DNA from 2 places in the Caldicellulosiruptor naganoensis genome. Region 1 is predicted to be linked to the other one. Evidence: riboswitches for the same ligand, from Rfam matches in the RefSeq annotation. Region 1 holds a riboswitch; the other holds the start of a gene.
What was found. Region 1 has a riboswitch for S-adenosylmethionine ahead of OTJ99_RS08565 (O-acetylhomoserine aminocarboxypropyltransferase/cysteine synthase family protein). Riboswitches for the same ligand answer to the same signal wherever they lie in the genome.

Region 1 (11,665 bases):
TTCAAACATACAAGGATGCATTTGAACATGAAGAAGGCTCAGGAGACGAAATAGATCTGGCAACAGTCATGTATTTAATTGGTGAACTTTCGAGACGAGTAGGTGAAATTGAAGAGGCGAAAAAATGGTTTTCAAGGCTTATATCAAGCAAAGAAGCTCGAAACAATCCTCACATTCTTGAACTTGCAAGGGATCAAATCCAGATTATTAAAGGTATGGAATAAAGTACTAAGGAAATTGGCCAAAAAATGTGATATAATCTTTCTACAAATTTGAAAACTCTGGAGGTAAAAAATGCCAGAAAATGATATCCTGCAAGCTATACTTGGAAACCTCGAAAAGATTAATATGCGACTTGATTCTATTGATAAGAGATTAGATAGAATTGAACAGAGGCTTAACAAAGTTGAGCAGAGGCTTGACATGGTTGAGCAGAGACTTGATAAAGTTGAGGAAAGGCTTGACAGAGTTGAGGAAAGGCTTGACAGAGTTGAGGAAAGGCTTGACAGAGTTGAGGAAAGGCTTGACAGAGTTGAGGAAAGGCTTGACAGAGTTGAGGAAAGACTTGACAAAGTAGAAAAAAGACTTGATATTGTGGAGATGAGACTGGACAGACTTGAAGAGAGGGTTGCAAGATTAGAAGAAGATGTTCAGGTTATCAAACAAGACATTGTAATATTAAAGGAAAATGACAAGGAACTGACAAGAAGAATGAATGCTGTATATGACCAGGTTGCGTTCTTGACAGAATTTAGAACAGAGATGATTATGTTCAGAGATGAAGTGTACAAGAGATTTGACAATTTAGAGCAGCAGACAGGAAGATTAAAAGAAGGGTTTGAGTATTTGCGTGACATGACAGTTGAGCATGAGATTGATATTCGGTTTTTGAAAAAAGTTGTAAGAGCTTCATAGTTTACATAGAAAATGATTAAAAGCTTGAAAGCTCAAAGAGGGGAACATTCCCTCGTTTGTTTTATCTTAAATCAGGCAAGAAGACTCCATCTTCTACAAAATGGAGATGAATTGTTACAAAAAATGCGATATAATATTGGCTCTTTGTCAAGAGTTGGGGTGGGTATTCTGAATGCCCACCTTTTTCAGTTTTATCAACCAAGCATTAATTGTAATATATGCCTATTACAGGTAAGCAATTTTAAAAACTCAATCCTACCTTTACCCGCTACTTTTGTGAGTTTTAATTATTCTCTTTACTTTATCCTAACTACCACAACTATATAATGTCCTCTTTCTAAATCTCTCAAAATTTCTATACCCATATGCATCTCTCTTTAAAACTTTTATCTTATTGTTAAAACCTTCTGTTACACTATTTGTATATGGAACATCAAAAGAATTTACTATCTCTGAAAACCAGTTCCTAAAAACCTTTATGCATCTGCAAAATTCACAAAGACCACTTCTCTCTGCCGCCTCTATCCACTTTTTTAATTCAACTTTTGCTTCTGCTGAATTACTGCTTTCTAAAACTTTCCTGAATTCTTCCTTCAGTCTATGCGCTTTCCTTAAATCTCTACTGTACCAAAACATCACTTCTAACTCTTCTCTTTGCTCTGCTGTAAGTTCTTCATAAGACTTTAACAATAATTTCTTGCTCCTCTTAAAATACTTCCTTAAATTATCTTCTAATTCCTTTTGTACTCTTTTCCTTACATTTTCTAATGCCCAATAAACATATCTTGTAAAATGAAATTTGTCTATTACTATTTTCGCGTTTTTAAAATATATTTTTGCTGTCTCCACAAATTGTCTCCACATATCACATACAAAATACTTTACTCTATCCCTATCCTTCAATCTCTTAAAATATTCAATCAAAACATCTTGTCTTCTGTCTCTTAAAATTTCTACTATCTGTTTTTTCACAGGGTCTACAATTATACACTGATATTTAGCTCCACCTGCATTTCCTTTGAATTCATCTATGCATATCGCCTCAGAAGAAAAATCCTCTATCTTCCTGGTAGGATTTACATTGTCAAATAACCTCATAACTGTTGTTACTGATACATTTGTCTTTCTTGCTATTTCTTTCATACTGCTCAAGCTACTTAAGCTGACTTATAATGTATGCTGCTAATCTATTTGTCATTCTTTGACGCTTGCCCAAAAAATTTATGTGTTCAAAAAATTTCTTTCCACATTCTTTGCAAACATATCTTCGCTTCCTTAAAACTAAATATGTTCTCTTACCCATTATTGGTATGTCCTTTACTCTTTGGACACGATAATCATGTATCTTGCTTGTGATACTGCCACATTTAGGACGCTTGTGAGGTTTTTGCGCCTGACTTATATGGAGTTCTACTTCATTTTCGCTTTCTACTACTTGGTGGAGAATGATATTTTTTGATTTCAAAAGTTCTGTGATATAATTATGATTGAGCACTTATTCTGGATGCTTCCTTTCTTTTGTGTTTTTTTTATACCTAAAAACAATTTTAATTATAGCAGGCATTCAGAATAAGTGCTATATTTTTTCTTTTCTTACCACCCCAATATTTATTATAGAGCCAGAAATTAAAAGTCCAAAAGGGCTTTGCATATAAGAAGTTAAAAATTTCCATGTTATAATGAACTGTCCAAAGCCCTTTAATTTTCTTCATCATACTCTTTACACAAAAGTGCTCTGATGTACCCATTTTCATTTGATGTTGACACAATATAAAATCCTCTTGCGTAGTAAAATCGAACCAAATCTCTCACCTTAGATGCAGTGTGAAGGTAAACCTTTTTGACACCAAGCTCTTTGAGTCTCTCATCAACAACCTTCATAAGTGCCTTGCCAACACCGTTGTTTTGATAATTGAGCCTTACACCGAAACGGCTAATATATGCTGTTTTGTCAGGAAAGATTTCAACTCTGATTGTGCCAACAATTATTCCATCCATAAAAGCAACATAGACCTCTTTTGTGTCTATATCCCTTTTTATATCCTCTTCAGTTTCGTTCACAGCTGCGTTTTTAGCAGGGTCAATTCCTGCAAGCTCGCAATACTTTGTGAATGCTTCTTTTGTTATTTCCTTTATTGCTTTTATATCATCATAAGTTGCCCTTCGTACTACAAACTCCATTATATACTGCCCCCTCTCTGCATAATTATAAATTAAAAAGAATAAAAATGCAAGTATATATCTGTAGATAAAATTAAAAAAATGTGCTAAAATGAATAAAGAATCAATGTTCTTAAGAAAAAATCTTAAGGAATAGAAAGGGCTTGATAGGAAGTTGAGAATTTTAGGAATAGACCCAGGAATTGCACTAACTGGATATGGATTAGTTGAATTTAAGGGAAATTCATTATTCAGAGTAATTGATTTTGGCAAGATTGAAACATCAAGTGAGATGAGAAAGTCACTGCGGCTTTTTCACCTGCACAATGAGCTTACTTCAATTATTACACTTTACCAGCCAGATGTGGTTGCAATTGAAGAGCTTTTTTTTAATAAAAATTCTAAAACTGCAATTTCGGTAGGAGAGGCAAGAGGTGTAATTATTCTAACATGTGTTCAAAATAGTCTGAATGTTTATGAATACACACCTCTTCAAGTAAAGCAAGCAATAACAGGATATGGCAAAGCAGACAAGACCCAGATTCAAAAAATGGTAAAGATGTTACTTAATTTACCTGATATTCCAAAACCTGACGATGTTGCAGATGCGTTAGCTGTTGCTATTTGTCATGCTCTTTGGAGCTGTTCTTATGTAACTCAGGAGGAAAGGATATGATAGATTCGATTGTTGGAGTTATTGAAGAGATTCAGAACAATTTTATACTATTGAATTACAAAAACGTTATTTTAAAGATTTTTTGCAATACATCACAATTTTTTGGCTTAATTGGCCAAGAAAAGAGAATTTACGTACATATAAAATTCAACGAAAGTTTATCTGAGCTTGAGTGCTATGGATTTTTAACAAAAGAGGAAAGAGAGCTTTTTTTAAAGCTCCAAAGAGTCAGCGGCATTGGTGCAAAGCTTGCATTGCAGATAATCTCAACAATACCATATGAAGAACTTATCATAGAGATTGCAAAGGGCAATAGCTCAAGACTTGAAAAGGTAAAAGGTATTGGCAAGAAGACTGCAAGTAGGATAATTTTAGAGCTCAAAGAGACACTGAAAAAGGAGTTTAAAATAGAAAGCAGCCAAGCAATCAAAAAAGAAGATTCAAAACTTGAAGAGATTTCGCTTGCTCTTTTGTCGTTAGGATATGAAATGGATGAGATAAATGAGGTTTTATCGTCAGAGGATTTTTCAAGCCTTTCTATTGAAGATGGAATAAAAGAGGCGTTAAGACGTCTCTCAAGACTTTAAATATAAATTTTTCGTTTAAAGGAATGAAATAACATGGAAAGATTATTGGATGCAAAACTTAGCATAGAGGATTTAAATGAAGAATCACTAAGACCAAGGACATTGGATGAGTATATTGGGCAGCAAAAGGTAAAAGAGAAGATAAGAATTTTCATTGAAGCTGCAAAAAAAAGGAAAGAGCCGCTTGACCATGTACTTTTGTATGGACCACCAGGGCTTGGCAAGACAACCTTAGCAAATGTTATAGCACATGAGATGGGAGTTGATATTAAAGTAACCTCCGGACCTGCAATTGAAAAAGCAGGTGATTTGGTTGCCATACTTACCAATATCGGAGAAAACAATATTTTATTCATAGACGAGATTCACAGACTAAATAGAACCATTGAAGAGGTCTTATATCCTGCAATGGAAGACCTGAAAGTGGATATAGTAATTGGCAAAGGTCCATCTGCCAAAACAATTAGACTTTCAATACCGCCGTTTACCTTGATTGGTGCAACAACAAGAGCAGGGCTTTTATCATCACCTTTGAGAAACAGGTTTGGTATAATTGAAAGGCTTGATTATTATACAATAGAGGAGCTAAGTCAAATAATAAAACGATCTGCTTCTATTTTGAAATGTGATATAGACGATAGAGCTTGTATTGAGATAGCAAAGCGTTCAAGAGGAACACCAAGAGTTGCAAACAGGCTACTCAAAAGGATTAGAGATTTTGCAATGGTAAAGTACGATGGAATTATCACGTATGAAGTTGCAGTTGAAGGGCTTGAGATGTTTGAAGTTGATGAACTTGGGCTTGACATTGTTGACAGGAACATCTTAGAAGCTATAATATACAAATTTGGCGGTGGACCTGTAGGACTTTCAACAATTGCGGCCGCAATTGGTGAAGATGAAGGTACAATTGAAGATATTTACGAGCCATATCTAATTCAAGAGGGATTTTTGGTAAAAACTGCACGTGGGAGAGTTGCAACCCAAAAAGCAATAACTCATATCGCAAAGTCGAAGTTTGGCGGTGACAAGAGATGAAGATTTTAATGCATACATGCTGTGGGCCTTGCAGTATCTATCCTCTTGACAAGCTTACAGAGGAAGGACATGAAGTCTATGGGCTTTTTTACAATCCTAATATTCACCCATACACAGAGTTTAAGAATAGATTAGATGCTGCAAAGAAGTTTTATGAAATAAGAGGGAATAAGCTGATTGTATTGGAAGAGTATCCGCTTGAGGAATTTTTGCGAAACTGCGCATTTAGAGAAAATTCAAGATGTGTTTATTGCTACAGTACAAGACTTGAAAAGACTGCTTCAGTTGCAAAAAGAAGCGGATTTGACGCTTTTACAACCTCACTTTTAGTAAGTCCATACCAAAAACACGATTTAATAAAAAAACTTGGTGAGGATATTGCAGAGCGTTATGGAATAGAGTTTTATTACAGAGACTTCAGAGAAGGCTTTAGAGAAGGAAGACAAAAAGCAAGAGAACTTGGACTATATCTTCAGAAATATTGCGGTTGTATCTATAGCGAAAAAGAGAGGTTTTACAAAGAAACAAAAAATAATCAATAAAGGATGGCAAAATGCTAAATGAAGATGGTCAAAGAAAAATTTTTCTATTGTAATTGAGAAGCTCAAATGCTATAATATTGAATGTTATTGCGCTCGCAAAGGGTAAAATGCTCCCGTAGCGGCGTGAAAGATGTGATTTATTTGAGAAATTTTAAAAGCAGGAGGTATAGAAGAGAGGATGTATGCAATAATAGAGACTGGCGGAAAGCAGTATAAAGTGCAAGAAGGCGATGTTTTAAAGGTTGAAAAGCTAAATGCAGATGTTGACAGTGTGATTAAGATTGACAAAGTGCTTGCTATTTCATCTGATGATGGGTTTGTGGTAGGCAAACCTTATGTTGATGGTGCTTATGTAGAAGCAAAGGTTTTAGAGCATGCTAAAGATAAGAAAATCATAGTATTTACCTATAAGTCAAAGACAGGGTATCACAGAAAACTTGGTCACCGTCAGTGGTATACAAAGCTTCAGATAACAAAGATTGTAAAATAGATTCTAAAGATTTTCAAAAGAATTCAAAATGATTATAGCAACCTTTTTTAAACGGAAAAAGATAGGATATTATTACAAAGTAGTTGTAAAAGGGCATAGTGGTTTTGCACCACGTGGGAAAGACATTGTATGTAGCGCAGTCTCAAGTGTAATTCTTGCAAATGTAAACGGGTGCATAGAAATATTAAAGGCAGTCCACAGAATAAAACAGGAAAGTGGATATTTAGAGTTTGAAATTATAGATGAAAATGAAAATGTTTTAAAGGAAAGTTCGCTGCTTTTGCAAACAGCGTATTTGGCTTTAAAAGAAATAGAATCTCAATATCCCAAATATGTTAAAGTGGAGGTGAAAGAAGATGAAATTGGTATTTGACATTCAGCTGTTTGCACACAAGAAAGCTGGCGGTTCAACAAGAAACGGAAGAGATAGCGAGTCGAAAAGACTTGGTGTTAAAAGGTCAGATGGCCAGTTTGTTTTAGCAGGCAATATCTTGGTAAGACAGAGAGGGACTAAATTCCACCCAGGCAAGAACGTTGGTCGTGGCGGAGATGATACATTGTTTGCCTTGGTAAACGGTTATGTAAAGTTTGAGACAAAACGTGGAAGAAAGTTTGTATCAGTTATTCCAGCCGAAGAGATGGTAGCTGTTCAATAATTCAAAAATAGTATGACTTTTTAAAAAGAGGCAAACTTAATTGAAGGTTTGTCTCTTTTTTTGTATCTTGAGAAATGATTCCTAATAGAGTTTTTCAAATAAGAGGTGAATTTTATGTTTGTAGATGTTGCTAAAATTTACGTAAAAGCAGGGGACGGCGGAGATGGTATAGTTGCGTTCAGGCGGGAGAAGTACGTTCCAGCAGGAGGTCCTGCAGGAGGAGATGGTGGAAAAGGCGGAGATGTAATATTTGTTGCAGACAGAGAACTCAACACCCTGCTTGATTTTAAATACAAAAGACATTACAAGGCTCAAAACGGTGAGCGTGGCGGACCTAACAATATGCACGGCAAAGACGGTGAGGATTTGATAATAAAGGTTCCTGTTGGAACTGTGATAAAAGATGCTGAAACTGGTGAGATAATTGCTGACCTGTCGAGAGAAGGCGACAGAGCAATTGTTGCACATGGTGGTAGAGGTGGCAGAGGAAATGCACATTTTGCAACAGCAACAAGACAAACACCAAGGTTTGCCGAGGTTGGGGAGAAAGGGGACGAGCTTTGGGTAATTTTGGAATTAAAAGTTTTAGCAGATGTTGGGCTCATCGGCTATCCCAATGTTGGAAAGTCAACCTTCTTGTCCGTTGCAACAAATGCAAGACCTGAGATAGCAAACTATCCATTTACAACAAAGTATCCAAACCTTGGAATTGTATATATTAGCGAGGGTGAAAGTTTTGTTCTTGCCGACATTCCGGGGCTTATTGAAGGTGCAAGCGAAGGAGCAGGTCTGGGGCATCAGTTTTTGCGACATGTTGAAAGAACAAAGGTCTTGATTCATATTGTTGATGTGTCGGGAAGCGAAGGAAGGGAGCCTGTTGAAGATTTTATAAAAATCAATGAGGAGCTTAAAAAATACAGTTCAGATCTTGCACAAAAGCCTCAAATTGTTGCTGCAAACAAGATGGACCTTCCTGATGCACAGGCGTATTTTGAACTTTTCAAAAGTGAGATTGAAAAGATGGGGTATGAAGTGTATCCCATCTCTGCTGCAACTGGCATGGGTGTAAAAGAGGTTTTAAAAAGAGCTTATGAACTTTTAAAGCAGCAAAAGGCAGCTGAAAATGAACAAGAGGATGCAAAGCCGCGGACGTTTGTGTACTATAAGAAAAAGGATGTAAAGCCGCTAACTATCAGAAAAGAAAATGGTATATATATTGTAGAAGGAACAGTTGTAGAAAAGGTTGCAAGAAACATAGTTTTAAATGACCATGACTCATTCAGGTATTTTCAAAATTTCTTAAACAAGCTTGGTGTCTTTGACAAGTTAAGAGAGATGGGAATCCAGGATGGCGACATTGTGAGGATACTTGATGTTGAGTTTGAATATTATGAATAAGTTTTAGATTTATCATAAAAATGGATATAGACAAAACAGCAAAAATGGGTTAAAATAATTGACAAGCAAAAAGAAATTCTTAAAAGGTTTGGAGGTTATCTTTTCTAAATGGAGTGCATCAATTGTGGGAACTGCAAGGTAGGTAATACCACATACTTTTGTTTTAAGGAAAACGGGTTTGTTGTGGATGTATCAAAACAAATGGTAGTTGAGAAGGTAAGAAGCGGTTGGAAAAAGGGGGATCCAGAGTACGAGAAGCAGCGGCGAAGGTCAAGAAAAGAAGTAGAAGTGTAAAGATAAAAAACGCCGGCAGAAAGGCAAGTTCCTTTCTGCCGTTTTAGTTTTATGGGGAGGTGTGAAGAATGCTTTCATCCAAACAAAGAGCAAAACTAAGGTCAATGGCAAATGCTTTAGATGCAATAGTTCACATTGGCAAAGAAGGAATTACTGACAGGGTATTAAGACAGATAGACGAAGCACTTTGTGCCAGAGAGCTTATCAAAATTTCAATTGAGAAGAATTGCAAAATAGAACCAAAAGAGGCGATAGCTATAGTTTGTGAAAAACTAAATGCTGAGCCTGTACAGGTAATTGGCAGAAAGATTGTTATTTACAGAAGGTCAGAAGAAAACCCGAGAATTCAGATTTAAAAAGTAGAGTATTGACCCTGGTAATATAATTTGATATAATCTAAAGCAATACAATTGAATATTATCAAAATTACTTCTTATCAAGAGTGGCGGAGGGACTGGCCCAATGAAGCCCGGCAACCGGAAAAAGGTAGGGGTGCCCTTTTTCTTGGTGCCAATTCCAGCAGGTATTTTTAAAATACCTGGCAGATAAGAAGTAAGAAGATTTTGAAAAAAGTCTTCTTGTAGCTTATCTGCAGGAAGACTATTTTTTTATCTTTTTTGAAAACCAGGATATTATAAAAATTAACGAAAGGGGAAAAGAGAAGATGGAAGAAAGAAAATACGGTTTTGATACTCTTCAACTTCATGCAGGGCAGTTTGTTGATAGAGAGACAAAATCAAGAGCTGTTCCAATTTACCAGACAACCTCTTACATTTTCGATACACCTGAAGAGGCAGCAGACCTGTTTGCACTCAAAAAAGCGGGAAATATATATACACGAATAGGAAATCCGACCACTGATGTTTTGGAAAAAAGAATTGCTGCACTTGATGGTGGTGTTGGAGCTGTTGCTACCTCTTCAGGGCAAGCTGCTATCACTTATGCGATTTTGAACATCGCAAAAAGTGGGGATGAGGTTGTAGCTGCTTCGACTTTGTACGGCGGGACATATACACTATTTGCTCACACATTAAGAAAACTTGGCATCACAGTAAAATTTGTAAACCCTGACTATCCAGAAGAATTTGAAAAAGCAATAACAGATAAGACAAAAGCCATTTTTGTTGAAACTCTTGGCAACCCTAATATAAACATTCCGGATTTTGAAGCAATAGCAGATATTGCCCATAAAAATGGAATTCCTTTTATTGTAGACAACACATTTGCAACACCTTATTTGTTCAGACCAATTGAACATGGTGCAGACATTGTTGTATACTCAATGACAAAGTTTTTAGGTGGACATGGGACGTCAATTGCTGGTATTGTAGTTGACTCTGGAAAATTTGAATGGAATGAGAAATTTCCAGACTTAACTAAGCCAGATCCGAGTTATCACGGTCTTGTTTATGCAAAAGAATTTGGAAATGCTGCATACATCGCAAAGCTAAGACTTACGCTCTTGCGCGACATTGGTGCATGCATTTCGCCGTTTAATTCGTTCTTGATACTTCTTGGTGTTGAGACGCTATCTTTGAGGATGCAAAAGCATGTTGACAACGCAATGAAATTGGCAAAGTATTTAAATGAACACCCAAAAGTGGAGTGGGTAAACTACCCGGCCTTAGAGGACAACAAATACTATGACCTTTACAAAAAATACCTGCCAAAAGGGCCAGGTGCTATCTTTACATTTGGACCAAAAGGCGGATATGAAGCAGCAAAGAAAATAATTAATAATGTTAAGCTGTTCTCACACTTAGCAAATGTTGGAGATGCAAAATCGCTTATTATTCATCCTGCTTCAACCACTCATCAGCAGCTTTCAGAAGAAGAGCAAAGGGCAGCTGGAGTTCTGCCAGAGATGATAAGATTGTCTGTTGGTATTGAAGATATTGACGATTTAATATATGATATTGAGAGTGCACTAAATAAAATTTAAAATAGTGAATATAAGCCCTATCATCTGCTGCATGAAAGATTGCTCCAGAAGAAGGTTAAAAATTGATATAAGAGGCAATCTTTCATACATTTTAAATAAGCTTCAATGTGGGGGTATAAGAGATTGGAGAAGTTTGAGTTTTGGGAAGAGGGCTATAAAAAGTTTGTAAAGTTCGCACACAACAAGGATTTTGTATTAGAAAGTGGCAAGAGATTTGGACCAATAACAGTTGCATATGAGACATATGGTGAAATTAACAAAGAAAAAAATAACATAATTTTAATAACTCATGCCCTGACAGGCGATTCACATGTTGCAAAACACTCAGAAGATGATCCCAAACCCGGTTGGTGGGACAAGTTTGTCGGCCCTGGCAAGATGTTTGACACAAATAAGTACTTTATTATCTGCTCAAATGTTCTTGGTGGCTGTCAGGGAACAACAGGACCATCTTCCATTGACCCTGAAACAGGCAAACCCTATGGTGCACGATTTCCAATTATAACCATAAAAGACATGGTAAACGTTCAGAGAAAGCTTATGGAGGCCCTTGGGATAGATCATATTCTCTGTGTTGTTGGTGGGTCAATGGGCGGTATGCAAGCTTTGGAGTGGGCTGTAAGTTACCCGGATTTTATGGACGGTGTTATAAACATTGCATCACCCCTTAAGCTCAATGCGCAGTCAATTGCATTTAATGAAGTTATGAGAAGGGCTATTATGGCAGACCCTAACTGGAACAATGGTGATTATTATGACAAGACAGGTCCTGCTCAAGGTCTTTCTATTGCAAGGATGCTTGGTATGATAACTTATCAGTCAGACAAACTAATGGATAGAAAGTTCAATCGCAGAATGAAAGACCCTGTTGAGAGCTTTTTTGAGTCTTTTAACACAGAATTTGAGGTGGAAAGTTATCTACACTATCAAGGTATGAAACTTGTTCAGAGATTTGATGCAAACACCT
Region 2 (11,665 bases), 280 kb from region 1:
TCCTTCTTTAGAAAAATGAACAGATATTTGGTGGTTATTTTAGCTTTTTTATTCTATCTGCTGGAAAATATTATTGGAAAATTAATTAGTTCGTCAACTACATTTTCAATAGCTGATTATTTAATTATTCTTCCATTTTCTTCTGAAATTACGAATTACCAATATTTCCTAATCTTTATGACTATGTTGTTCTTTATAAGTCTTATTATTATAAACTTTAAATGTAGTAAGGATGAAGTATAATGAAATTTAGGCGAATTTTCTATTTAAACTTAGCAAGAAAATTTATAGCTTATTTTGCAACTTTATTTGTGGAATTAGTACTTTCGATTTTTTTGTTTAAATTTTTGAATAAGAATAAAGCATGGACGATTGATTTAATTCTAAGTCAAATATTTAAAGCAAACGTAATCACGTTTTTTTATGTACCCATATATCTTCTTTTGGTCAGTTCGCAAATACATATGGATAATTGCCTGATTATTCTGAAATATACTTATGTTGAGGATTGGTGGAAGGAAAAAATAAAAATTTTACTAAAAGATACCTTAATCTATCTATTGTCTATATACACAATACCTTTGATAGTAACTGTTATGTTGAGTTCAAAGTATTTAAAAGTTTTAAGCTACAGGGAGTTTATATTCATTTTAGAGTTTCTATTTATTGTGCTTCTTTTGTTAGTTGTATATGGAACAGTATATCTTATTGTATTGGCTATTATTAAAAGAGCTATTACGGCGTATATAGTTGGTATATTAGTGCCTTTCATAGATTTTGTCTTTATATATATATTTAAAACAGTGAATTTTTCTGGTATTACTTTAGGTATGTTAATAAATTTTCTGATGAGCTATAGTTTATCGCTAAAAAAGCATCTTTTTTTATTTGGAATATACCTTAGTTATTTTTTGCTGCTTTTTATCTTCTTGAACATTATTATGACAAATACATTGAAAAAAATAGATATTTACAGAGGTGATAAGAAATCAGAAAACTGATAAATAGTATTGTCAGTTCCTTAGTTATTTCTTTGTTAATTGATTTATATTGGCTGATGTCTTTGAAATTTTATAGTAATACTTCTGTTGAGATTTTTTTGATTTTGAGTTTCAATTATTTACCTTTCCCGGGTAAAGTAACTTCATTTATATATCCTTTAATATATGCTTTGCCCAGATTATATCTTATAGCTACCTTAGGAAATGTTTTTTCTCATGATTTTAAAAGATGTGCAGTTTACATTTTTACAAGAAAAGATAGTAGGCTCTCATGGTATTTTAATAAGCTTCATTTTATATCTTTATACATTTTATCTTTTCTGGTTACATTTGTAATAACCACAACACTATTTGCCTTGGCAAATAAATTTAGGGTAGAATCTTTTTTAAAAGGTCTATTGTGTTGTGCAGTAATGGTTCTGCTAAATTTTATTTCTGTAATATTGTTTGCTATAGTTGCAAATATATTATCATTATATATGAGTTCAAGAATATCCTTTTTGTTTACTATAATAGTTTGGCTAATATTCTTTGTTCCCTTTTTTATATCTTTAAATGATTTCAATTATCTTTTAATAAAATTTAGTCCTGTTTTACAAGCTGTTTTGAGTTGGCATAGTGATAGATTTATTGTTGATATAACTGGAATTTATGGAATAGATAGCATAAATGGTTTTAGCATATGGTGGTCAATGTTTATACTTGCTATTTATTTTTCGATTGTAGTGATAATAGGAATAAAAGTAGTTAAAAATATCGAAATATTCGAGAGAGATTGACAGGAAAGAGGTGATTTTAAATATGAAAGCAATAGAAGTTAGAAATTTAACGAAGATAATCAAAGGAAAAGTTATTTTGGATAATGTTAATCTTGAGCTCGAAGAGGGAAAGATTTATGGATTTTATGGTAGAAATGGTTCAGGCAAAACTATGTTATTTAGAGCTATATGTGGATTGATAAAGCCAACATTTGGAGAAGTTATTGTTTTTGGAAAGAGAATAGGAAGAGATATTTCTTTTCCTGAAAGTGTAGGGGTAATTATAGAAAATGTTGATTTATGGGATAATTTAACAGGTTTTCAAAATCTCAAACTATTAGCTTCTATAAAAAATGTAATTACTGATGATGAGATCAAAAATGCAATAAAAAGGGTTGGGCTTGATCCAGAAGATAGAAGACCGTATAAAAAATATTCGCTTGGTATGAAACAAAGATTGAAAATTGCACAAGCTATAATGGAAAAACCTAAATTGATTGTTCTTGACGAGCCAACAAATTCTCTTGATGAAGATGGTGTTAAACTTGTAAGACAAATTTTGTTAGAGGAAAAGGGAAGAGGAGCAACAATTTTATTAGCAAGTCATATAAAGGAAGATATAAATTTGCTATGTGATTATAAATTCAGGGTAGATTCAGGGAAAGTTTACTATTCGGAGGATGAAAGCAAAGATGAATAGAAAGTGGTTTGTGGTGATATTTATTATTTTAGCCTTAGATATGGTTGTAAGTTTTTTCGTAAAAAAATCATTTATTAATATTGAGACACAAACTATCAGTGAAAATATAAAAGACCAATGCGTTTTTTTAAATGGTGGCAGTTTTAAAGGGTGCAATAATGAAAATTTTTCGTTGGAAAAGATTATTAGAGATTCTGAGGTAATTGTAAAGGGTACTGCACTGAACGATAGAATTTATGTGAAAGGTTCAATACTGACAGCTTTCAATGTTATCAAGATTTACAAAGGAGGCATAAAGAATTCAAAAATTTATATATTTGAGCCAAGTTATTTTAATTTAGGTAAATACAACAATTTCTTTGCATACTATGGCTATAATCTTATGAAACCAGGCCACAATTATATTCTTTTTTTGAAGAGATGGAAGTATACAAATTTTGTTAGATATAATCCATATTATAGAGGCAAAGAGATTTATATCTTTACTCATAATTCTGCTATTGATAAATTTGAAATTAATAAATCAAATATTGCAAAAGTGATTAACTTTGAAGATGATATTATTAGATATGGTCAAGTGAAAGATTATGAGGTTTTTGTATATAACAAAAATGAATTAACTGAATACTATCAGCTAAAAGAGAAGGTGTTGAATTGGATTTCTCAAAATTGATCGGTGCTTGGTGAAGACATATTTACCGCCTATTTCTTACAAAGCAAAGAATAAAAGGTATCAGCTTTTTTAAATATATCCTCTCTCTCAATGTATCTTTGATTTTCTCAAAATATCTCGCGATTTCTTTAAATTTCGCTATCGAAACAAATAATTTTGTTCTTGATATTGTTATTATTACTTTATTATACCATACCCAGCTTAGACTCAGCCTCTCTATTGTATTTATCTTGTTGCTCTACCATATTACGGCGGATTTCTATCCACAATAACCATGGTGTTTACCCTCTCATGTCTCTCAGGGTCTTTTCTCACTTGCCCTCAATTCCCTTGTCCCATCTACCATGGCATGGATGTCGGTTATGCTTGTATGCAACGTCTTCGCCCCTATAAAGGATGTTACTTTGACAACCCGCTCTCATTTTTCAATCTACCTATAAAAACTCATTTAATCTTTTCTCTTTATTTCTTAACCATCAATCCATTTCCTAAGATGTGAACAAAGGGAGTTAAAATAAAATTGTGTCTACTGTATAATTAGTATTGAAATAATCACCAAAGGGGGTTCACGATTATGGAGAAAAATGAAATTTATGAGACCGCTAAAAATATGGCTATCGAACAAGAGCTAAATATGTATTGCTTCCTGTGATGATCCTACTCGCCCAGCTCTAAAACAGCTAAAAGTAAAACTTGCTCGATTGCTTTATATTATCGGAAAGGTCAGTCTACCTTGCTAAAAACGAAAACGACAAAGACAATGGCTTTTATTGAAGTAAAACTTGCAACACCTGCCTTGTGTCTTGAAATTTCTGTTCAAAAAGAGTTGATGGTTCAACTACTTCCCTTCTGATGTCACAAGTATATCAATGGTTGTTCTTGAGCGTTCCCTTGTTCGGACTTTGAAAGCTTTGAATTTTCCGTATTCCCAAAATGACTCACTAAAAAATCAAAGAAAGTTCTCAAAAATAAGCTTCAGTTATTCAAACAAAGAGAACTACCAACAAGTGCTTTTGCTACTTTTCATCGATGGCTATTCAAAAGTGAAGTTAAGGATAATTCTAAGATAAAACTTGCTACTTGCAATGCCTGCCTCGGTATCGACTCAAGAAAGGTAAAAAAGACATTTTCGGTGTTCTGCTCTTTCTTCGGCAAAGAAAACGAGGCTGATTGGATGAAAGTTTTTGACGGCTGAATTACGAGTAAGATAAATTGATTTTTTATTATAAACTTAAGAAAATTGAAGAAATTTTAAGCCATTTAAAGAAAAGTACATTCTGAGCTCAAAATTTAGTTGAAAATGAGCTAAAAAAAAAAAAAACGGGATTGACAGAGTGAAAATGTATAAGATAAAATTTGCATAGAAATTCCAAGAAGAAGTTTACAGAAAAAATAATTCAAATATTAAATATCCTAAATAAGAAAATAAAGAAGGTAATACGCTAAAAATCAAATAGAATAAAGAGATAAGAAAAAAATACTATTATGTAAAGCAACATAATATAACGTATTGTGCAGCAGCGAGCTTAGCAACGATTTGTTTTCAATACGGAAAAGAAGTATTGATAGCCAGAAGAAAAGAGAAAGCAGGGATAGACAGGTTTGTAACCACGACATATTGAGTTGTAAAAAAGGAGGATAAGCTTGGATTTGAAGCAAAAGTAATATGGGTCAGAAACTAAAGAAGCAATGTTAAAATAATACCCATTTTATGTATTGTACATGTGTTAGTCGAATAGAAGAATATTTCATTAGAATTTAAAGAACAAATTTATAATAACAAGTTTATACCTATTTAATTGAGGTTGTTGAATAAAAGAAATAACCATATAGAGTAAACATAGTAACAAAAGAAAAAATCCCCCTTGTGTTATAATTTTAATTTAAGAGAAAACCACAAAAAAACACAAGGAGGAAAAGATATACATGAATATTAAATCACAATAATGAGAAATTTTCAAAGCTGCTTTTTGTAATAAAAAGGTTACTGAAGTTTTATCGAGGAAGATAAAGCAAAATAGAAGGGGACGACCGAGGAAGTTTAATCTGTTTCAGATAATAGCTTGTTTGGTTTATAAAGTTAAAAAGGGGATAAAGAGTTTCAGAGAATTAGAATATCGAATAAATCAAGACACAGAGTTTAAGCAAGTAGTAGGTATAGAAGAAAGTCCGGACTATTCATATTTTGCAAAGTTATCAAGAAAAATAGAAGAAGAATACATGCAAGATATAAAAGACATATTAATAGCTAAGATAGAACCTGATATGAGTATAGCGATAGTAGACTCTACGCCGCTTAGAAGTGCCAAAAATGATTCAGAAGCAAAAATAGGTATACATATTACAATAGGATTTTATAGGGGATACAAATTACATCTTTTGTGTACAGGTAAAGAAAAAGTAATACCACTTTTCTGGATTTTACAGAGGCAAATTAATAGACTTGCGACAAGAAGAGCTTTTGTATAGGGCATGGGGCTTTGGCTGTGAGATTGTATTAGCAGATGCGGGATACGATTGTAGTAGAATAGTTTAATATAGCAAATGAGCTTAAAGTTAAATTTGTTGCCGGGATAAACAAAAGAAACATGAAAGATATAAACAATGTTAGCAATAGTTTTAGAAGCAAGAACATAAGATTTTTAGAAACTGAAGAGGGTAAAAAGTTATACAGGCAGAGAACAAAGATTGAAAGACTATTTAGCAAATTAAAAGGTGAATATAATCTTGAGAATGTAAGGCTCAAGGTTTTAGAAATTATAAAAGGTATATTGATTGGATACTAAGCTGTTTGAGCAACTTCTTAGAAAGTTAGAAGGTAAAAAGTTTTCTTTCGCTTATGAATGGAATCAATAATTTATGTTTGTTTTATGCATTGCTGGTAATATTTTTTATTCAACAACCTAAATAGTATAGTTAAAAAGTTCATACACCCTGAGGTAAAATTTTATTCAGAAGACAAAACATTATATAACAATAAGAATGGCAATGACTAATTTTAAAAGCTCTTTGTCAAAAGAGAGGTTGATATTTAGAATGTTCACCCCAACTTTTGACAAAGAGCCTTTATCTTCTATTTTACCTGCAAATCCCCCTCAATCAAGATGGACAAAATCTGGTCAATCTCAGCAAAAGCAAGAGCAATACAAGAGTCAGCAGCTCCATAGTAAAGATAGATTTGGTTGTCTTCAACAATTGCACCACAGGTAAACACAACATTGTTGACATCGCCAATTCTCTCATATACCTCTTGCGGGGATAAGAGCCACTCAGGGGATCTTTTCTTAACCTTTGCCGGATTTTCTAAATCCAAAAGTGCAGCACCAAGTCTGTAAATTGGTCCTGATGGCATCATTTTAACACCGTGATAGATTATTAGCCAGCCTTCAGGAGTTTTTATTGGCACAGTTCCTGCTCCAACTTTAAAGCCATCCCACCAAGGACCGCCTTTTTCAACGAGCACAACCTCATGGTTTCCCCAGTGAATTAGGTCTGATGAGTATGCAATCCAGATGTGTTCAATGTCCCCTGCAACAGGTCTGTGCAACATTGCATATTTTCCGTTTATCTTTTCAGGGAACAAAACTGCATCTTTGTTATTTGGAGGGCAAATAAGACCTAATTTTTCCACTTTTTTGAAGTTTTTAGTTCGTGCGAGAGCAACAGCAGGACCGTAACGGGAGTATGCAGTGTATGTGATGTAATAATAATCATCCTCTGGTATATATGTTATTCGAGGGTCTTCACAGCCAAATTCTTCATAGATAAATACTGTTGGTTGGGGGTATATTAGGGGCGATTTTTCGATCTTCCAATTAGTCTTGCCATCCGCACTTTTTGCAACAGTTAGGTGTGATTTTCCTTGTCTGTCTTCAACTCTCAAAAGAAGTAGGTACTCATTTTTATATTTAATAGCACCTGCGTTGAAAACTGCGTTTGCTGAGTAAGGTATATCATATACTGTGATTATTGGATTTCCACTATAGCGAGTGAATATATCTTTTTTTGCAAAGACCTTCTTCATGTAAAATCCCCCCACAATTTATTCGTCTATACATTGAAATATACCACATTTTCTGTTGAATCATTACAAAAAAATTATTAAAATATTTTTTAAAAACTGTCAAGAAAAAAGAAAATCAATAATTTAGCGGGGTGATTCTTACAAATGAAATCTTATAGGAAGGAACTGTGGTTTGAAATTCCCACAAGGCGTGGGTTTGTAAATATTACAGATACTCTACAAAAATGTGTTGATGAAAGTGGAATTAAAGAGGGGCTTTTGCTTTGCAATGCTATGCATATAACTGCAAGTGTATTCATAAACGACGATGAAGAAGGCTTGCTTCGAGACTTTGAAATTTGGCTTGAAAAACTTGCACCTGAAAAGCCATACTCTCAATACTATCACAATGTTGGTGAGGACAATGCTGATGCACACCTGAAAAGAACGATCATGGGCAGGGAAGTTGTTGTTGCAATTACAAATGGCAAGCTTGATTTAGGTCCATGGGAACAAATCTTCTATGGCGAGTTTGATGGCAAGAGAAAGAAACGAGTACTTGTTAAGATTATTGGCGAGTAAGTCTTTTTTTGTACAAATAATTTTATTGACAATACCAATTTGTTTTGTTAATATAATTGAGGCAAATTTAAAAATTGAATAACAAGAGGATGATAAGGTTATCCTTATCAAGAGAGGTGGAGGGAAAAAGGCCCGATGAAACCCGGCAACCGGCAAAGAAGTTTTTTTCTTTGCAATGGTGCCAACTCCGTCAGAAAGCTTAAAAAGTTTATATGTTTTAAGCTTTCTGAGAGATGAGGATAAAACTTTTTAAAAGAAAGTTTTGCCTCTTCTTTTCAGAAGGGGCTTTAAATTTTATATAATGTTTTATTTTTACATGAGTTTCTATTTTACTTAAAAGGAGGTACAAAGAGCAGATGAGAAAGTTATTTACGTCAGAGTCTGTAACAGAGGGTCATCCAGACAAGATTTGTGACCAGATTTCAGATGCTGTTTTGGATGCCATTTTAGAAAAGGACCCGTACGCAAGAGTTGCGTGTGAGGTTGCAGTAACAACAGGTCTTGTTCTTGTGATGGGTGAGATAACAACAAAATGTTATGTGGACATACCAAAGATAGCAAGAGATACAATAAGAGAGATTGGATATACACGTGCAAAGTATGGGTTTGATGCTGACACATGTGCGGTGATAACATCAATTGATGAGCAGTCACCTGACATTGCGATGGGTGTTGACAAGGCATTAGAGGCAAAGCTTGGCGAGATGACAGACGATGATATAGAGGCAATTGGTGCAGGCGACCAAGGTATGATGTTTGGATTTGCATGTGATGAAACGCCAGTTTTGATGCCAATGCCAATCTATCTTGCTCACAAGCTTGCAAGAAGACTTGCATATGTCAGAAAAGAAGGTATTTTGCCGTATTTGCGACCTGATGGCAAAACTCAAGTTACAGTTGAATATGAAGATGACAGACCAGTAAGAGTCGATACAATTGTGGTTTCAACTCAGCACAGCCCAGAGGTTACACATGCTCAGATTGAGGCAGATGTGATTGAACATGTTATAAAACCGGTTATTCCTGAAGGAATGCTTGATAAAAATACAAAGATATTTGTAAACCCAACAGGAAGGTTTGTTATAGGAGGTCCTCAAGGCGACTCAGGCCTTACAGGAAGAAAGATTATTGTTGACACCTACGGTGGCTATGCACGCCATGGCGGCGGAGCATTTTCTGGAAAAGACCCGACAAAGGTTGACAGGTCTGCAACATATGCAGCAAGATATGTTGCAAAGAACATAGTTGCGGCAGGACTTGCTAAAAAGTGTGAGGTTCAACTTTCATATGCAATAGGTGTTGCAAGACCACTTTCAATCAGGGTTGATACATTTGGAACTGGAAAGATTGATGATGAAAAAATTGCCGAGATTGTAAAGAGAGTATTTGACCTAAGACCGGCTGCTATAATAAGAGACTTGGATTTGAGAAGACCAATTTACAAGCAAGTTGCTGCGTATGGTCACTTTGGCAGAGAGGACTTGGATTTGCCATGGGAGAGAACTGATAAAGTTGATATTATTCTCAAGGAGGCTCAAAATCTCTAAACGAATAGCTATTGTTCTAAGTTCGAATGACTTTTAATAATGTTTAATAGAGCAACTTTTTGAAAAAAATATTGGAAGATATGTGAATAAGAAAATTGAAGATGCAAGTCTTTCTCAGTATGTCTGGATAATAGTAAAGTCACTATTTTTGATTTGCTTTTTAATTCTTATAATATCTCTTTTTGTGATGTATTTTTCAATGCCGGATAAAATTGCACAGTATCTTACTATATTTTCAATGTTTGTAGGAATAGCATTGTGTGGATATGAGACTGCTGAAATTAGCCCTACCAGAAAAAAAATAGCTGCATTTGTGGTTTCGCTTTTTGTTTCGATTATTTTGGTTGTGGTATCCATTGTTTTAAAAAGAAGTGTTAACATTTCAAAGTACCAATTATATTTAATAATCTTTGGTCCAATTTTGGGCTTTGTGATGGGCGCTTTGAATGCAGGGAAGAGCAGAAAACCACGACCAAAAAGAAGGTAGAAAAACGCAGATATAAGCTATCCGTATCCCCTTTTGCAGCTGGCATAAGCAAAAGGGGATTTATTTTTGCCTTTACATCCAATTATGGTGTATAATTAACTCAAGGAAGAAATTAAACTTTTTGGGGGATAAACTTATGAGAGAAAAGATTGCATATCTTATAAGTAGTCTTTTTACAGTTCCAAATTGTTGCACTGATTGTATTTACGATTATGTGGTTTGACAACAAAATGGCAAATTATAACGGCAACTTCAATTATTACCTAAATTCAATTTTCTTTTTCACAATAATACCCATCTCAGCATATATTATTGCAAGAGTTGTTCCAAAGTTTAAAGCAGGTGGAAGGGAAAAAGAACGAAAACTTGCTTTTATCTTTGGTATATTTGGATATGTTTTGGGAAATTTGAGTTTGCTGGCCATGAAGAAACCTACAAAAGCTATGATTGGACTGTATTTGTCTTATCTTATCTCAAGTTTAATCTTAGCTTTCATTAACAAGGTATTGAGATTTAAAGCAAGTGGTCATGCTTGTGGAATAACCGGTCCGATTCTTGCCATTAACTTTATTGTTGGAATAAAGATGTGGTTTTTAGCTTTGCTCATTCCTCTTGTCATGTGGTCAAGGCTTGTGCTTAAAAGGCACGATTTTAAACAACTTATAGTTGGAGCTGCAACATCTTTCTTTGTAACTTTGATAGTGATGATATACATTTACTTAAATTGAGGAGGCATTTTTTAAGCTATGATATTCCAGAAAAAGCGATGGGTACTAAAAGAGTGTGAAGATAGTGATGACTTTGATATAATTATAAATGGCAGAAAAATAAAACCTCAAATAATCAAAGTTTTAAAAAACAGGGGGATTACTCAAAAGGAGAGTATTGAAAAATTCTTAGAACCGGCAATTAAAAACCTCCACAATCCATTTTTACTCAACGACATGAAAGAGGCTGTCAAGATTCTCAGAAGCGCCATTTTAAACAAGAAAAGAGTGCTTATTTACGGAGATTATGATTGCGATGGTGTGACAAGTACATATCTTCTTTATTCAAATTTGAGTAAATTTTTGCCAACAAGTTACTATATTCCTAATAGATTCAAAGATGGATATGGACTCAACCTTGATATCTTAAAGAGGTTAGAAAATACATTTGACATCTTAATCACAGTTGACACAGGAATAAGTGCCATAAATGAGATTGAATATCTAAAGCAAAAAGGAAAAATAATCATTGTCACAGACCACCATGAACCAAAAGACAAGCTACCAATAGCCGATGCCATTATAAATCCCAAGAGACGTGACAGTACATATCCTTTTAGAGATTTGGCTGGGGTGGGGGTTGCATTCAAGCTACTTCATGCACTAAAGCTTTCTGGAGTTGAAATTAAGCTTTCTGAGTATCTTGACATTGTGGCAATTGGCACAATTGCGGACGTCATGCCACTTGTTGATGAAAACAGGATTTTTGCCAAGTTTGGTCTAAAGCTTTTAAAGTATACAAAGAACATAGGGCTGCAAAAACTTATAGAAGTAGCTGGACTTTCATCAAAGGAAGAACTGAAACCTTTCGATGTTTCATTTATCATAGGGCCAAGACTGAATGCAGCAGGCAGAATTTCGGATGCTAATTTAGCCATGCTGCTTCTTTTAAGTGACTCTTTTACAGAAGCTGAGAAAATTGCAAGAAAATTAGACGAGGAAAACAGAAAACGTCAGGAGATAGAAGAAAAGACTATCAAAGAAGCTCAAAAGATAATTACACTGAATAAAGATATCCTAAGGAAAAAGATTTTTGTGCTAAGCTCTCAAAGCTGGCATCCTGGTGTTGTTGGGATTGCTTCATCAAAGATAACAGAAAAATATTACAGACCTTCTCTTCTGTTTACGTTTACAGATGATGGGATTT

Region 2: linked by a shared signal. The riboswitch ahead of metK (methionine adenosyltransferase) and the one ahead of OTJ99_RS08565 (O-acetylhomoserine aminocarboxypropyltransferase/cysteine synthase family protein) in region 1 are both predicted to bind S-adenosylmethionine.

Annotation. Positions count from the first base shown of each region.
Region 1 is NZ_CP113864.1:1,713,586-1,725,250, reverse strand. Features, by position in the region: gene OTJ99_RS08640 (DUF2225 domain-containing protein) at 1-224, shown strand, start outside; gene OTJ99_RS08635 (hypothetical protein) at 295-915, shown strand; gene OTJ99_RS08630 (ISL3 family transposase) at 1,222-2,013, opposite strand; gene OTJ99_RS12840 (transposase family protein) at 2,069-2,410, opposite strand; gene OTJ99_RS08620 (GNAT family N-acetyltransferase) at 2,614-3,096, opposite strand; gene ruvC (crossover junction endodeoxyribonuclease RuvC) at 3,251-3,751, shown strand; gene ruvA (Holliday junction branch migration protein RuvA) at 3,748-4,338, shown strand; gene ruvB (Holliday junction branch migration DNA helicase RuvB) at 4,372-5,376, shown strand; gene OTJ99_RS08600 (epoxyqueuosine reductase QueH) at 5,373-5,918, shown strand; gene rplU (50S ribosomal protein L21) at 6,097-6,408, shown strand; gene OTJ99_RS08590 (ribosomal-processing cysteine protease Prp) at 6,437-6,781, shown strand; gene rpmA (50S ribosomal protein L27) at 6,765-7,064, shown strand; gene obgE (GTPase ObgE) at 7,179-8,462, shown strand; gene OTJ99_RS08575 (hypothetical protein) at 8,571-8,756, shown strand; gene yhbY (ribosome assembly RNA-binding protein YhbY) at 8,825-9,112, shown strand; SAM riboswitch class I at 9,187-9,308, shown strand; gene OTJ99_RS08565 (O-acetylhomoserine aminocarboxypropyltransferase/cysteine synthase family protein) at 9,421-10,698, shown strand; gene metX (homoserine O-acetyltransferase MetX) at 10,822-11,665, shown strand, end outside.
Region 2 is NZ_CP113864.1:1,988,593-2,000,257, reverse strand. Features, by position in the region: gene OTJ99_RS10015 (hypothetical protein) at 1-243, shown strand, start outside; gene OTJ99_RS10010 (hypothetical protein) at 465-1,001, shown strand; gene OTJ99_RS10005 (hypothetical protein) at 1,291-1,566, opposite strand; gene OTJ99_RS10000 (hypothetical protein) at 1,607-1,780, shown strand; gene OTJ99_RS09995 (ABC transporter ATP-binding protein) at 1,803-2,459, shown strand; gene OTJ99_RS09990 (hypothetical protein) at 2,452-3,132, shown strand; partial or broken gene OTJ99_RS09985 (IS256 family transposase) at 3,707-4,321, shown strand; partial or broken gene OTJ99_RS09980 (transposase) at 5,063-5,988, shown strand; gene OTJ99_RS09975 (glycoside hydrolase family 130 protein) at 6,206-7,156, opposite strand; gene OTJ99_RS09970 (secondary thiamine-phosphate synthase enzyme YjbQ) at 7,301-7,717, shown strand; SAM riboswitch class I at 7,819-7,957, shown strand; gene metK (methionine adenosyltransferase) at 8,074-9,264, shown strand; gene OTJ99_RS09960 (TIGR04086 family membrane protein) at 9,347-9,751, shown strand; gene OTJ99_RS09955 (hypothetical protein) at 9,982-10,479, shown strand; gene recJ (single-stranded-DNA-specific exonuclease RecJ) at 10,498-11,665, shown strand, end outside.